2 regions of the Luteibacter sp. KNZ12-1A genome follow, and region 1 is predicted to be linked to the other one. Evidence: predicted binding sites of a transcription regulator. Region 1 holds the regulator's gene; the other holds the start of a gene.
What was found. The regulator HrcA, encoded in region 1, represses chaperone genes, less so after heat shock. The targets are predictions, from matches to a motif close to TTNGCACTCNNNNNNNNNGAGTGCNAA.
Positions count from the first base shown of each region.

Region 2: a site for HrcA is predicted at 2,207-2,233, ahead of rpoH (RNA polymerase sigma factor RpoH). Genes of this name have one in related genera too.

Region 1 covers NZ_JBPGXU010000027.1:33,777-39,483, forward strand. Annotated here, with positions in the region: gene dnaK (molecular chaperone DnaK) at 1-1,467, opposite strand, end outside; gene grpE (nucleotide exchange factor GrpE) at 1,599-2,138, opposite strand; gene hrcA (heat-inducible transcriptional repressor HrcA) at 2,225-3,286, opposite strand; gene recN (DNA repair protein RecN) at 3,421-5,091, shown strand; gene ACR9ZJ_RS08245 (response regulator) at 5,092-5,707, opposite strand, start outside.
Region 2 covers NZ_JBPGXU010000107.1:4,113-9,819, reverse strand. Annotated here, with positions in the region: gene atpD (F0F1 ATP synthase subunit beta) at 43-1,455, shown strand; gene ACR9ZJ_RS16440 (F0F1 ATP synthase subunit epsilon) at 1,495-1,920, shown strand; gene ACR9ZJ_RS16435 (pentapeptide repeat-containing protein) at 1,954-2,103, shown strand; gene rpoH (RNA polymerase sigma factor RpoH) at 2,265-3,125, shown strand; gene ACR9ZJ_RS16425 (response regulator transcription factor) at 3,207-3,887, shown strand; gene ACR9ZJ_RS16420 (sensor histidine kinase) at 3,865-5,235, shown strand; gene ACR9ZJ_RS16415 (efflux RND transporter permease subunit) at 5,316-5,707, shown strand, end outside.

The DNA.
Region 1 (5,707 bases):
CGACACGTGAAGGATGCCGTTGGCGTCGATGTCGAAGGTGACCTCGATCTGCGGCGTGCCGCGCGGCGCCGGGCGGATGCCCTGCAGGTCGAACTTGCCCAGCGACTTGTTCGCGTTGGCGCGCTCGCGCTCGCCCTGGAGGACATGCACGGTGACGGCCGTCTGGTTGTCGTCGGCGGTGGAGAAGACCTGCGAGGCCTTGGTCGGCACCGTGGTGTTCTTCTCGATGAGCTTGGTCATCACGCCACCCATCGTCTCGATGCCGAGCGACAGCGGGGTGACGTCGAGCAGGAGCACGTCCTTCACCGAACCACCCAGCACGCCACCCTGGATCGCGGCACCCACGGCCACGGCTTCATCCGGGTTGACGTCCTTGCGCGGCTCCTTGCCGAAGAAGTCCTTCACCGCTTCCTGCACCTTCGGCATGCGGGTCTGGCCACCGACGAGGATCACCTCGTGGATGTCGGACACGCGCAGGCCGGCGTCATTGAGCGCGGTGCGGCAGGGATCGATCGTGCCCTTGACCAGGTCTTCCACCAGCGACTCCAGCTTGGCGCGGGTCAGCTTGATGTTGAGGTGCTTCGGGCCCGAGGCGTCGGCGGTGACATACGGCAGGTTGACGTCGGTCTGGTGGGCCGAGGAAAGCTCGATCTTCGCGCGCTCGGCGGCGTCCTTCAGGCGTTGCAGCGCGAGCTGGTCCTGGCGCAGGTCGATGCCCTGCTCCTTCTTGAACTCTTCGACGAGGTAATCGATGACGCGGTTGTCGAAGTCCTCGCCACCCAGGAAGGTGTTGCCGTTGGTCGCGAGCACTTCGAACTGCTTCTCGCCGTCGACGTTGGCGATCTCGATGATCGACACGTCGAACGTGCCGCCGCCGAGGTCGTATACGGCGATCTTGCGGTCACGCGCGTCGGTCTTGTCGAGGCCATAGGCCAGGGCGGCCGCGGTCGGCTCGTTGATGATGCGCTTGACGTCGAGGCCGGCGATCTTGCCGGCATCCTTCGTGGCCTGGCGCTGGCTGTCGTTGAAGTATGCCGGCACGGTGATGACCGCTTCGGTGACCGACTCGCCCAGGAAGTCCTCGGCGGTCTTCTTCATCTTCATCAGCACCTTCGAGGAGATCTCCTGCGGCGCCATCTTCTTGCCGTCGGCGGTCTGCACCCAGGCATCGCCGTTATCGTGCGCGACGATACTGTACGGCACGATCTTGATGTCCTTCTGCACCTCGGCGTCGGTGAACTTGCGGCCGATGAGGCGCTTCACCGCGTAGAAGGTGTTCTTGGGATTGGTGACGCTCTGGCGCTTGGCCGGCGCACCGACCAGGACCTCGCTGTCCTTGGTGAAAGCGACGATGGACGGCGTGGTGCGATCGCCCTCCGCGTTCTCGATGACACGCGCGGTCGAACCCTCCATCACTGCGACGCAGGAGTTGGTCGTACCGAGGTCGATGCCGATGATCTTGGCCATTGAAGTTGCTCCGAATTGCTAAGCGGCCCCCGCGGCCGCGACTGTGTTTGAAAATGGGGCCCGGCCCCATCGATTCAATGCCTGGTGAGACTCCCCGCCTGCGCGAAAACCGCGCCACACGGGGTTTTCATTCAGTGATCGCCGACGACGGCGACGAGCGCCGGGCGCAGCAGGCGATCGTTGAGCACGAAGCCCTTCTGCACGACCGCGACCACCGTGCCCGGTGCGTGTTCGTTCGAGGTGACCGAACTGATCGCCTGGTGGTGTTCCGGATTGAACGGCTTGTGCAGCGGATCGATCACGCTCAGCCCGTTGCTCTGGATCACCTTTTCCAACTGCTTCAGCGTCAGGTCGAGGCCTTCGCGAAGGGCCTTCGCATCGGCCGACTCGTTGGCCAGGCCAAGCACGATGCCGTCGTACACCGGGAGCAACTCGCCCAGCAGTTTTTCGTTGGCGAAGCGGCGGGCGTTGTCCAGGTCGCGCTGGAGACGGCGGCGCTGGTTCTCGATCTCCGCCCGCTCGCGCAGGACCGTCTCGCGCGCCTGGCCCAGCTCGGCTTCGAGCGAGGCCAGCTTCGCGGTCAGCGCGTCGAAGTCGGCATTGACACTCTCGTTGCCGGCCGTGCCGCCGTCCTGTACCGGATCCGGCACGTGGGGATCGTTGTTATGCATGCGTACTCCAAATGTCAGCTTACCGACCCGCTCCATGGAGGGGCCGAACATTCGCGGGAAATAGTAAACCCGCCTCCCGTGGCGGTTTATGAGGTCGCCGCGGCGCGATTCAAGGCGTCGCTGAGCAGTCCAGCGGTGGCCTGGACCACCGGGATCACCCGCTCATATGCCATACGCGTCGGTCCAATAACTCCGATCGCGCCGAGCATGCGGCCACTCGTGCCATAGGTGGCGGTGACGATGCTGCAGCCGTCGAGGGCCGAGAATCCGGACTCCTCGCCGATGAACAGCCGCACGCCAGGGGCCTTGACGCACATTTCCATGAGCTGGAGCAGGTCGCGCTTCTGCTGGAAGGCGTCGAAGAGATCGCGGAGCCGGTCGATGTCGGCCAGTTCCGAATAACCCATCAGGTTGGTCTGGCCGCTGACGAGAACATCGTCCGCGTCCTCGTCGGCGGAGAACGAGGCGGTGGCCAGTTCCACCACGCTGGACAGCAGGCGGTTGATCTCGCCGCCCTCCTCGCGCAGTTCCGCGGCCAGGTGCGCACGGATATCGGCCAGGCGGAACCCGGCGAACTGGGCGTTCAGGTAGTTCGCCGCCTGCTCCAGGTCGGAGCCTTCCAGCGGACGGGCCAGCTGGACGACACGGTTCTGCACCTGGTTGTCCGAGAACACCAGGATCACTAGCACGCGGGCGTCCGGCAGGTTGACGAAGTCGATGTGGCGCAGGGGGAAATCGCCCTGGCGGGGCACGGTGACCACCCCGGCGAAATGGGTCATCGCCGAGAGCAGGTTCGAGACATTGCCGAGCAGGTCGCGGGTGGTCGTCTGGTGTGGCGGCAGGCCGCCTTGCAAGCGGGCCATCTCGTCGCGCGGCAGCGGCTTGAGTTCGAGCAGGCTGTCGACGAACAGGCGCAGCCCGCGCGGTGTGGGAATACGCCCGGCCGAGGTGTGCGGCGAGGCCACCAGGCCGGCATCCTCGAGGTCGGCCATGATGTTGCGGATCGTCGCCGGGCTGACTTCCAGGCCGGAGGACCGCGCCAGCGTGCGTGAGCCGACCGGCTCGCCATCGGACAGGTATTGGGAAATCAGGGTCCGCAGCAGCCGGCGCGCGCGAGCATCGATGTCGTGACCGGAAAACGGATTCATGCGCCTGACTGGATGGGAAGGGGGTCGGATCCTCGGGCTATCAATAAGGTCTAGCCGCTCCGCTTGCAAGTCTCGGCTTCTGCGACGCCGCTGCCGCTACAATCGGCGCGATTCCATTCGCCACTCCCGTGCCCATGCTCACCTCGCTCTACGTCCGCCAGTTCGCCGTCGTCGAAGAAGCCGAGGTCGCCTTCGGGCCGGGCCTCACCGTGGTCAGCGGCGAGACCGGTGCCGGCAAGTCCCTGCTGGTGGATGCGCTGATGCTCCTGGCGGGCGCCCGCGCGGACAGCGGCATGGTCCGTGCCGGCAGCGACCGCGCCGAACTGGCCGCGGAATTCGATCTGACCGGCCTGCCCGAGGCCCTGGACTGGTTGCGCCAGGAAGAACTGGACGACGGGCAGACCTGCCAGCTCCGCCGTGTGATCCGCACCGAAGGCAGCTCGCGTGGCTGGATCAACGGCCGTCCGGCCAGCCTCGCCCAGATGTCGGCGCTGGCCGCGCTGATCGTCGAGATCCATGGCCAGCACGAGCACCAGGCCCTGCTCTCGCGCCAGCACCAGATGGCCCTGCTCGACGCGTATGCCGGCAACGAAGCGCTGCTGGCCCAGGTACGCGAAACGGCCAAGGCGTGGCGCGACGCCGTGGCGCGTATCCGCACGCTCTCCGGTGGCGACGACCGCGAACACCAGATCGAGCTGCTGAGCCACGAACTGGAGGAACTCGACCGCTGGGCGCTGGCCCCGGCCGCGCTGGAAGACCTCGAAGCACAGCACCGCCGTCTCGCCAACGCCGGCCGCCTCGCCGAGGGCGCCAACGGCGTCGTCGAGATGCTGGATGGTGAAAGCGAGTTCGCGATCGGCCGCGCCCTGCTCCGCGCGCACGCGGAACTGTCGCGACTGGCCGAACTCGACGCCACGCTCGCGCCGACGCTGGAACTCCTGGACAGCGCGCAGATTCAGGTGGGCGAAGCCGTGGACGGCCTCAGCCGCTACGCACAGGATGTCGAACTCGATCCCGAGCGGCTGGCCGAGGTGGATACCCACCTCACCCATCTGCACGATCTCTCACGCCGCTACCGCCTGCCCATCGCCGAACTCACGGCCAAGGCCGACGAGGTCCGCGAGCGCCTGGCCGAACTCGAAGGCGCCGGCGACGCGCTCGACCGCCTCGGTCGCGAACGCGACCGCCTGCGCCAGGCCTACGACACCGCCGCCGCCGCCCTGTCGACGGCACGCGCCGAGGCCGCGGCACGCCTTGGCGCCACGGTCGCCGGCTTGATGGGCGAACTGGGCATGGCCGGTGGACGGCTGGAAGTCTCGCTGGAACGCGCCGAGGGCGACGAGCCCGATCCGCAGGGACGGGAGCGCTGCGAACTGCTGGTCAGTGCCAATCCGGGGCAGCCGCCGCGTCCGCTGCGCAAGGTCGCCTCCGGTGGCGAACTCGCCCGCATCAGCCTCGCCATCGAGGTCGCCACGCTGGGCAACGACAACATCGGCTGCATGATCTTCGACGAAGTGGACACCGGCATCGGCGGCGCGGTCGCCGAAGTGGTCGGCCAGAAGCTGCGCGCCCTCGGCGAGCGCGTGCAGGTGCTCTGCGTGACGCACCTGCCGCAGGTGGCCGCCCAGGGCCACTCGCATTTGCAGGTGGCGAAGGAGAGCGATGGCGAGGCCACGCGCACGCGCATCCACTCGCTCGATGCCGCCGGACGGCGTGACGAGCTCAGCCGCATGCTCGGGGGGGTGGAGATCACCAAGGAGACCCGGGCGCATGCGAAGAAGATGCTGGATCGCGCCCAGGGGTGATCAGGTGCGGATCAGGCCGCGCTCTTGCGCCATGCGGTAGAGGTCCAGTTCCGAGCCGGCGTTGAGCTTGTTCATCACCGCCGCGCGGTGGATGTAGATCGTCTTCTGCCCGATCCCGAGTTCCGCGGCCACCTGCTTCGGTGCGCGTCCGGCGGCCAGCAGCAGGAAGACCTCCCGTTCACGGGCCGTCAGGCGATTGAACGGGTCCAGGTCGGTCGTGGGCCGGCCCGAGCGACGCTCGCGCAGGTCGGAACTCAGGTACTGGTCGCCGCCGAGCACCGAACGCACCGCCGCCACCAGTTCCTCGGGCGCCACGCCCTTGGTCACGTAGCCGCGGGCACCACGGCGCAGCGCCTCGGATACGTAGGGCTCGCCGTCGTGCATGCTCAGCACCACGATCTTCATGCCCGGGGCGATGCTGCCCAGGTGCTCGATCAGCGGCAGCCCGCTGCCATCCGGCAGGGACAGGTCCACGGCCACCAGGTCCGGCCGATGCTGGGTGACAGCGTCCACCGCCTCGTCGGCGTTGCGGGCTTCGGCGACGACGTCGAGGTCGGGTTCCAGCTCGATGAGGCGCTTGAAACCCTCACGGACGATGGCATGGTCATCTACAAGG
Region 2 (5,707 bases), on a different contig from region 1:
GCGCCGCTACAGAACCTAAAGAAGATTCATCCGGAGCATTCCATGAGCCAGGGTAAAGTTGTTCAGATCATCGGCGCGGTCGTCGACGTCGAATTCCCGCGCGACCAGGTACCGCAGATCTACGACGCACTGAAGATCGACGGTACCGAGATCACCCTCGAAGTGCAGCAGCAGCTCGGTGACGGCATCGTGCGCACCATCGCGCTCGGTTCCACCGATGGCCTGCGCCGTAACCTCGTCGCCCGCAACACCGGCGAAGGCATCAAGGTGCCGGTCGGCAAGGCCACGCTCGGCCGCATCATGGACGTCCTGGGCAACCCGATCGACGAAGCCGGCCCGATCGGCGAGCAGGAAAAGTGGGTCATCCACCGCGAAGCCCCGTCGTACGACGAGCAGGCCGCCGCCAGCGAGCTGCTGGAAACCGGTATCAAGGTCATCGACCTGATGTGCCCGTTCGCCAAGGGCGGCAAGGTCGGCCTGTTTGGCGGCGCCGGCGTGGGCAAGACCGTCAACATGATGGAGCTCATCAACAACATCGCGAAGGCGCACTCGGGCCTGTCCGTGTTCGCCGGCGTGGGTGAGCGTACTCGTGAAGGTAACGACTTCTATCACGAGATGAAGGACTCCAACGTTCTCGACAAGGTCGCGATGGTGTACGGCCAGATGAACGAGCCGCCGGGCAACCGCCTGCGCGTCGCGCTCACCGGCCTGACCATGGCCGAGTTCTTCCGTGACGAGAAGGACGAGACCGGCAAGGGCAAGGACGTCCTGCTCTTCGTCGACAACATCTACCGTTACACGCTGGCCGGTACCGAAGTGTCCGCACTGCTCGGCCGCATGCCGTCGGCCGTGGGTTACCAGCCGACGCTGGCCGAGGAAATGGGCGTCCTCCAGGAGCGCATCACCTCGACCAAGACCGGTTCGATCACGTCGATCCAGGCCGTCTACGTTCCCGCGGACGATCTGACCGATCCGTCGCCGGCGACCACCTTCGCGCATCTGGACGCGACCGTGACGCTGAGCCGTAACATCGCCTCGCTGGGCATCTACCCGGCGGTGGACCCGCTCGATTCCTCCAGCCGTCAGCTGGACCCGACCGTCATCGGGCAGGAGCACTACGACACCGCGCGCCGCGTGCAGATGACGCTGCAGCGCTACAAGGAGCTGAAGGACATCATCGCGATCCTCGGCATGGACGAGTTGTCGCAGGAAGACAAGGAAGCCGTGTCGCGCGCCCGCAAGATCGAGCGCTTCTTCTCGCAGCCGTTCCACGTGGCCGAAGTGTTCACCGGCTCGCCGGGCAAGTACGTGGCGCTGAAGGAAACCATCCGCGGCTTCAAGATGATCCTCGACGGCGAGTTGGACTACCTGCCGGAACAGGCCTTCTACATGGTCGGCGGCATCGACGAAGCCATCAAGAAGGGCGAGGAGATGGGTGCGAAGAAGGCGGCGTAAGCCCTCTTTCCCCATCCCCGACCAACGGAAGACCAGCCCATGACCCATACCATCCGCGTCGACATCGTCAGCGCCGAAGCCGAGATCTACTCCGGCGAAGCCACGCTCGTGGTCGCCACCGGTGAGCTTGGCGAGCTGGGCATCGCGCCGCGTCACGCCCCGCTGATCACCCGCCTGAAGCCCGGTCACGTGGACGTGGTGGCCGCCAACGGCGAACGCCAGCAGTTCTACGTCTCCGGTGGCATCCTCGAGGTGCAACCGCAGGTCGTGACCATCCTCGCCGATACGGCGGCCCGCGCCGCCGACCTCGACGAGGCGGCCGCCCTGAAGGCAAAGGAAGAGGCGGAGGCCGCGCTGGCCAACCGTGGCCCGCAAATGGACGTCGCCGAAGCCCAGGCCAAGCTTGCGGAGGCACTGGCCCAGCTCCAGGCTCTCGAACGCATGCGCAAGACGCTCAAGCACTGACCGGCAAACACCGATCGAAAAGAAGCCCCTCCGTTGAGGGGCTTTTTTTTGGGGGAAGCCGATTTGGTACGAGTCGATTTGGTACGAGCCGATTTTGTGGGAGCCGACCTTGTCGGCGATCCCGCGGCAGCGGGCCAGGTCACGGCAAGCACCCATCGCCGACGGGGTCGGCTCCCACCATAGCCGGCCGTCTGCCTCCTGAATACCTCCCCCTGAGTCCTCTGGACAGTCGGAGGGTATTTCTGTACCATTGCGTACAGTTAACCGATATGAACTTCGGGCTGACTTAGCACTCTCACTTCGGGACTGCTAATCTGCATACAGACTTTCAGGAGGTTCCACACATGTCCCAAGCCCTCGCCACCCGTAACTACGGGCTACCGAGCGTCGTTGGCAGTCTGGATTCCTATATCTCGGCGGTCCATCGCATCCCGGTGCTCAGCCTTGACGAGGAGCAGTCGCTGGCGCGCCGCTTCCACGACGACGCCGACCTCGACGCCGCCAAGCAGCTCGTGATGTCCCACCTGCGTTTCGTGGTCCATGTGGCTCGCGGCTACAACGGTTACGGCTTGCAGCTGTCCGATCTCATCCAGGAAGGCAACATCGGCCTGATGAAGGCGGTGAAGCGCTTCGACCCGGACCAGGGCGTTCGCCTGGTCAGTTTCGCGGTGCACTGGATCCGCGCGGAGATGCACGAATTCATCCTGCGCAACTGGCGCATCGTGAAGGTCGCGACCACCAAGGCGCAGCGCAAGCTGTTCTTCAACCTGCGCAAGAGCAAGAAGCGCCTGGGTTGGATGAACGCCGAGGAAGTGCGCGTCGTCGCGCAGGACCTGGGCGTGCCGGAAGCCACCGTCCGCGAGATGGAATCGCGGCTATCGGGTCGTGACGTGGGCTTCGAGGCCCCGGCCGACGCGGATGACGACGACAAGCCGGCACCCGCGGCGTTCCTCGTCGACGAAGGCGCCGATCCGTACGACAACCTCGCCGAGGAAGATGCCAGCAACAACCAGATGGGCGCGCTGTCCTCCGCCCTGGGCAACCTGGATGACCGCTCGCGCGACATCATCCAACGCCGCTGGTTGGCCGAGGACAACAAGGCCACGTTGCAGGACCTGGCCGATGAGTACGGCGTTTCCGCCGAACGCATCCGCCAGATCGAGGCGAATGCCATGAAGAAGATGCGCGTCGCCATCGCGGCCTGATCTTCTGAACTGGCGTAAGATCCGGAACGGCTCCGCGAGGGGCCGTTTTCCGTTGCCTCAGTCCATGCGGAGTGAATCCTGATGCCCAGGGCCCTGGTCATCGAAGACGACGAAGTGACCGCCCGCGACATCGTCGCGGAGCTGGGTGCGCACGGTCTTGCCGCCGATTGGGTGGCCAACGGCCGTGACGGGCTCGCGCGCGCGCTGGAGGACGGCTACGACATCATCACCCTCGATCGCATGCTGCCGGGCATGGACGGCATCGATGTGGTCTCAGCCTTGCGCAAGCGCAACGTCGATACGCCGGTCCTGATGATCAGCGCCCTGTCCGATGTGGACGATCGCGTACGTGGCCTGCGTGCGGGCGGCGATGACTACCTCACCAAGCCGTTCGCTCCCGATGAGCTGGCCGCGCGTGCGGAGGTCTTGCTGCGCCGGCGCCGGCCGAGCGCGAACGATACGCGGCTGCGCGTCGCGGACCTCGAACTGGACCTGGTCCGCCATAACGCCGAGCGCAATGGCGAAGCGCTCACCTTGCTGCCCACCGAGTTCCGCCTGCTCGAATTCCTGATGCGCAACGCGGGCCAGGTGGTGACGCGGCAGATGATCTTCGAGCATGTGTGGGGTTTCCACTTCGATCCCGGCACCAACGTGATCGACGTCCATATCGGCCGCCTGCGGCGCAAGATCGACGGCGCCGGCCAGGCGCCACTCATCCGCACCGTGCGCGGCTCGGGGTATGTCCTTGCGCCCGCTGACTGACGCCTGGCGTTCCGCCACCTCGCGCCTGATCCTCATCTATGGCGCCCTGTTCGCGATCTGGTCCGTCGTGCTGCTGGGTGTCGTGCAATGGGAAGCCTCGCGCTACCTGTCGGGCGTGGTCGACCAGATGCTCGCCGCGCGCATCCATTACCTCGAGAACACGGACCAGCGGCGCCTGCCGGCGACCGTCGAGGCGGCAAGCGCCATCGACGTCCAGGGCTTCATGTGGATCGGCTTGTTCGACGCGAAGGGCGCGCGCATCGCCGGCAATATCAGCAAGGTGCCCGAGGAACTGACCGACGAGGGCGTCGTGCGTTCGGTCAATGCCAGCCTCGCCGGCCCCACCCGCAACGCCACCATGCGCGCGCGCGGCATCACCCGCGTGCTGCCCAATGGCGACCGCCTGGTCGTCGCGAAGGAAAGCACGACCATCGACGGCATCGGGGCGATCATCCGCCGCGGCTTGCTGTGGGGCCTGTCACTGACACTCATTCCCGGCCTGCTCGGCGGCGTCCTGATCGCCCGTGGCCCCGCACGGCGGATACGGGCGATCCAGCGGGCGATGGAGCCGATCCGCGAAGGCGACCTCAGCGTGCGCCTGCCCGTCACGCGCGGCGGCGACGAGGTGGACCTGCTGGCCGCGACGGTAAATACCACGCTGACCGAGATCGAGCGCCTGCTCGGCGAGGTGAAGGGCGTCACCGACAACATCGCCCACGACTTGCGCACGCCGCTCACGCGGATGCGCACGCGCCTGTATCGCCTGCAGCAGCAGTTCGAGGGAAAGCCCGAAGCGGAGCAGCTCGACGCCTGCGTGGCCGAGATCGACACCGTCCTCAGCCGGTTCCGTGCCCTCTTGCGGGTATCCGAACTGGAGGACCGCCAGCGCAGCGCCTGCTTCGAAAACATGGACCTGGGCACCGTGCTGCGCAACGTGCACGAGTTCTACGCACCGCTGGCCGAGGATCGCGGGCAACTGTTCGAGATCGAGGTGGGCCGCTTGCCACCGCTTCGCGGCGACCCCCAGCTCATGTTCGAGGCATTCGCCAACCTCGTCGGTAACGCGATCAAGTTCACCCCGGATGGGGGGGCGGTACGCCTGGTGGCGCTCACCGATCCCACGGGCGACGCGCGGGTGGATATCGCGGACACCGGTCCCGGCATCCCGCCGAACGAGCGCGAGGCGGTGTTTCGCCGGTTCTACCGGGGCGACGAGACCCGCACCAAGCCGGGCTGCGGGCTGGGTCTCGCGATCGTGAGCGCTATCGTCCGCCTGCACGGGTTCTCGTTGTCGGTGGGTGGAAACGAGAAGGGTGCGGTGTTTTCCGTGACGTGTCCGGCCGCCTAAATAAATCTTAACTACGCGGCGGATTCCGCCGGGCGCAAAATCCGCCGCGACGCAACATCGCGCTCGGAATCCGTCTTCCCATGATTGGCATCGTCCGGATCGCACTCACGCGGCCGTATACCTTCGTCGTCCTCGCCCTGCTGATCCTCATCATCGGTCCGCTTGCCGCGCTGCGCACGCCGACGGACATCTTTCCCGACATCAAGATTCCGGTGATCGCGGTGGTGTGGCAGTACAACGGCCTGCCGCCGGACCAGATGGTCGGACGCGTCTCGTCGCCGTTCGAGCGCGTGCTGACCACGACGGTGAACGACGTGGAGCACATCGAGGCCAGCTCGATCCAGGGCTTCGGCATCATCAAGATCTTCTTCCAGCCGACCGTCGACATCCGCACCGCCAATGCCCAGGTCACGGCCGTCGCGCAGACCCTCTTGCGCCAGCTGCCGCAGGGCACCACGCCGCCGCTGATCCT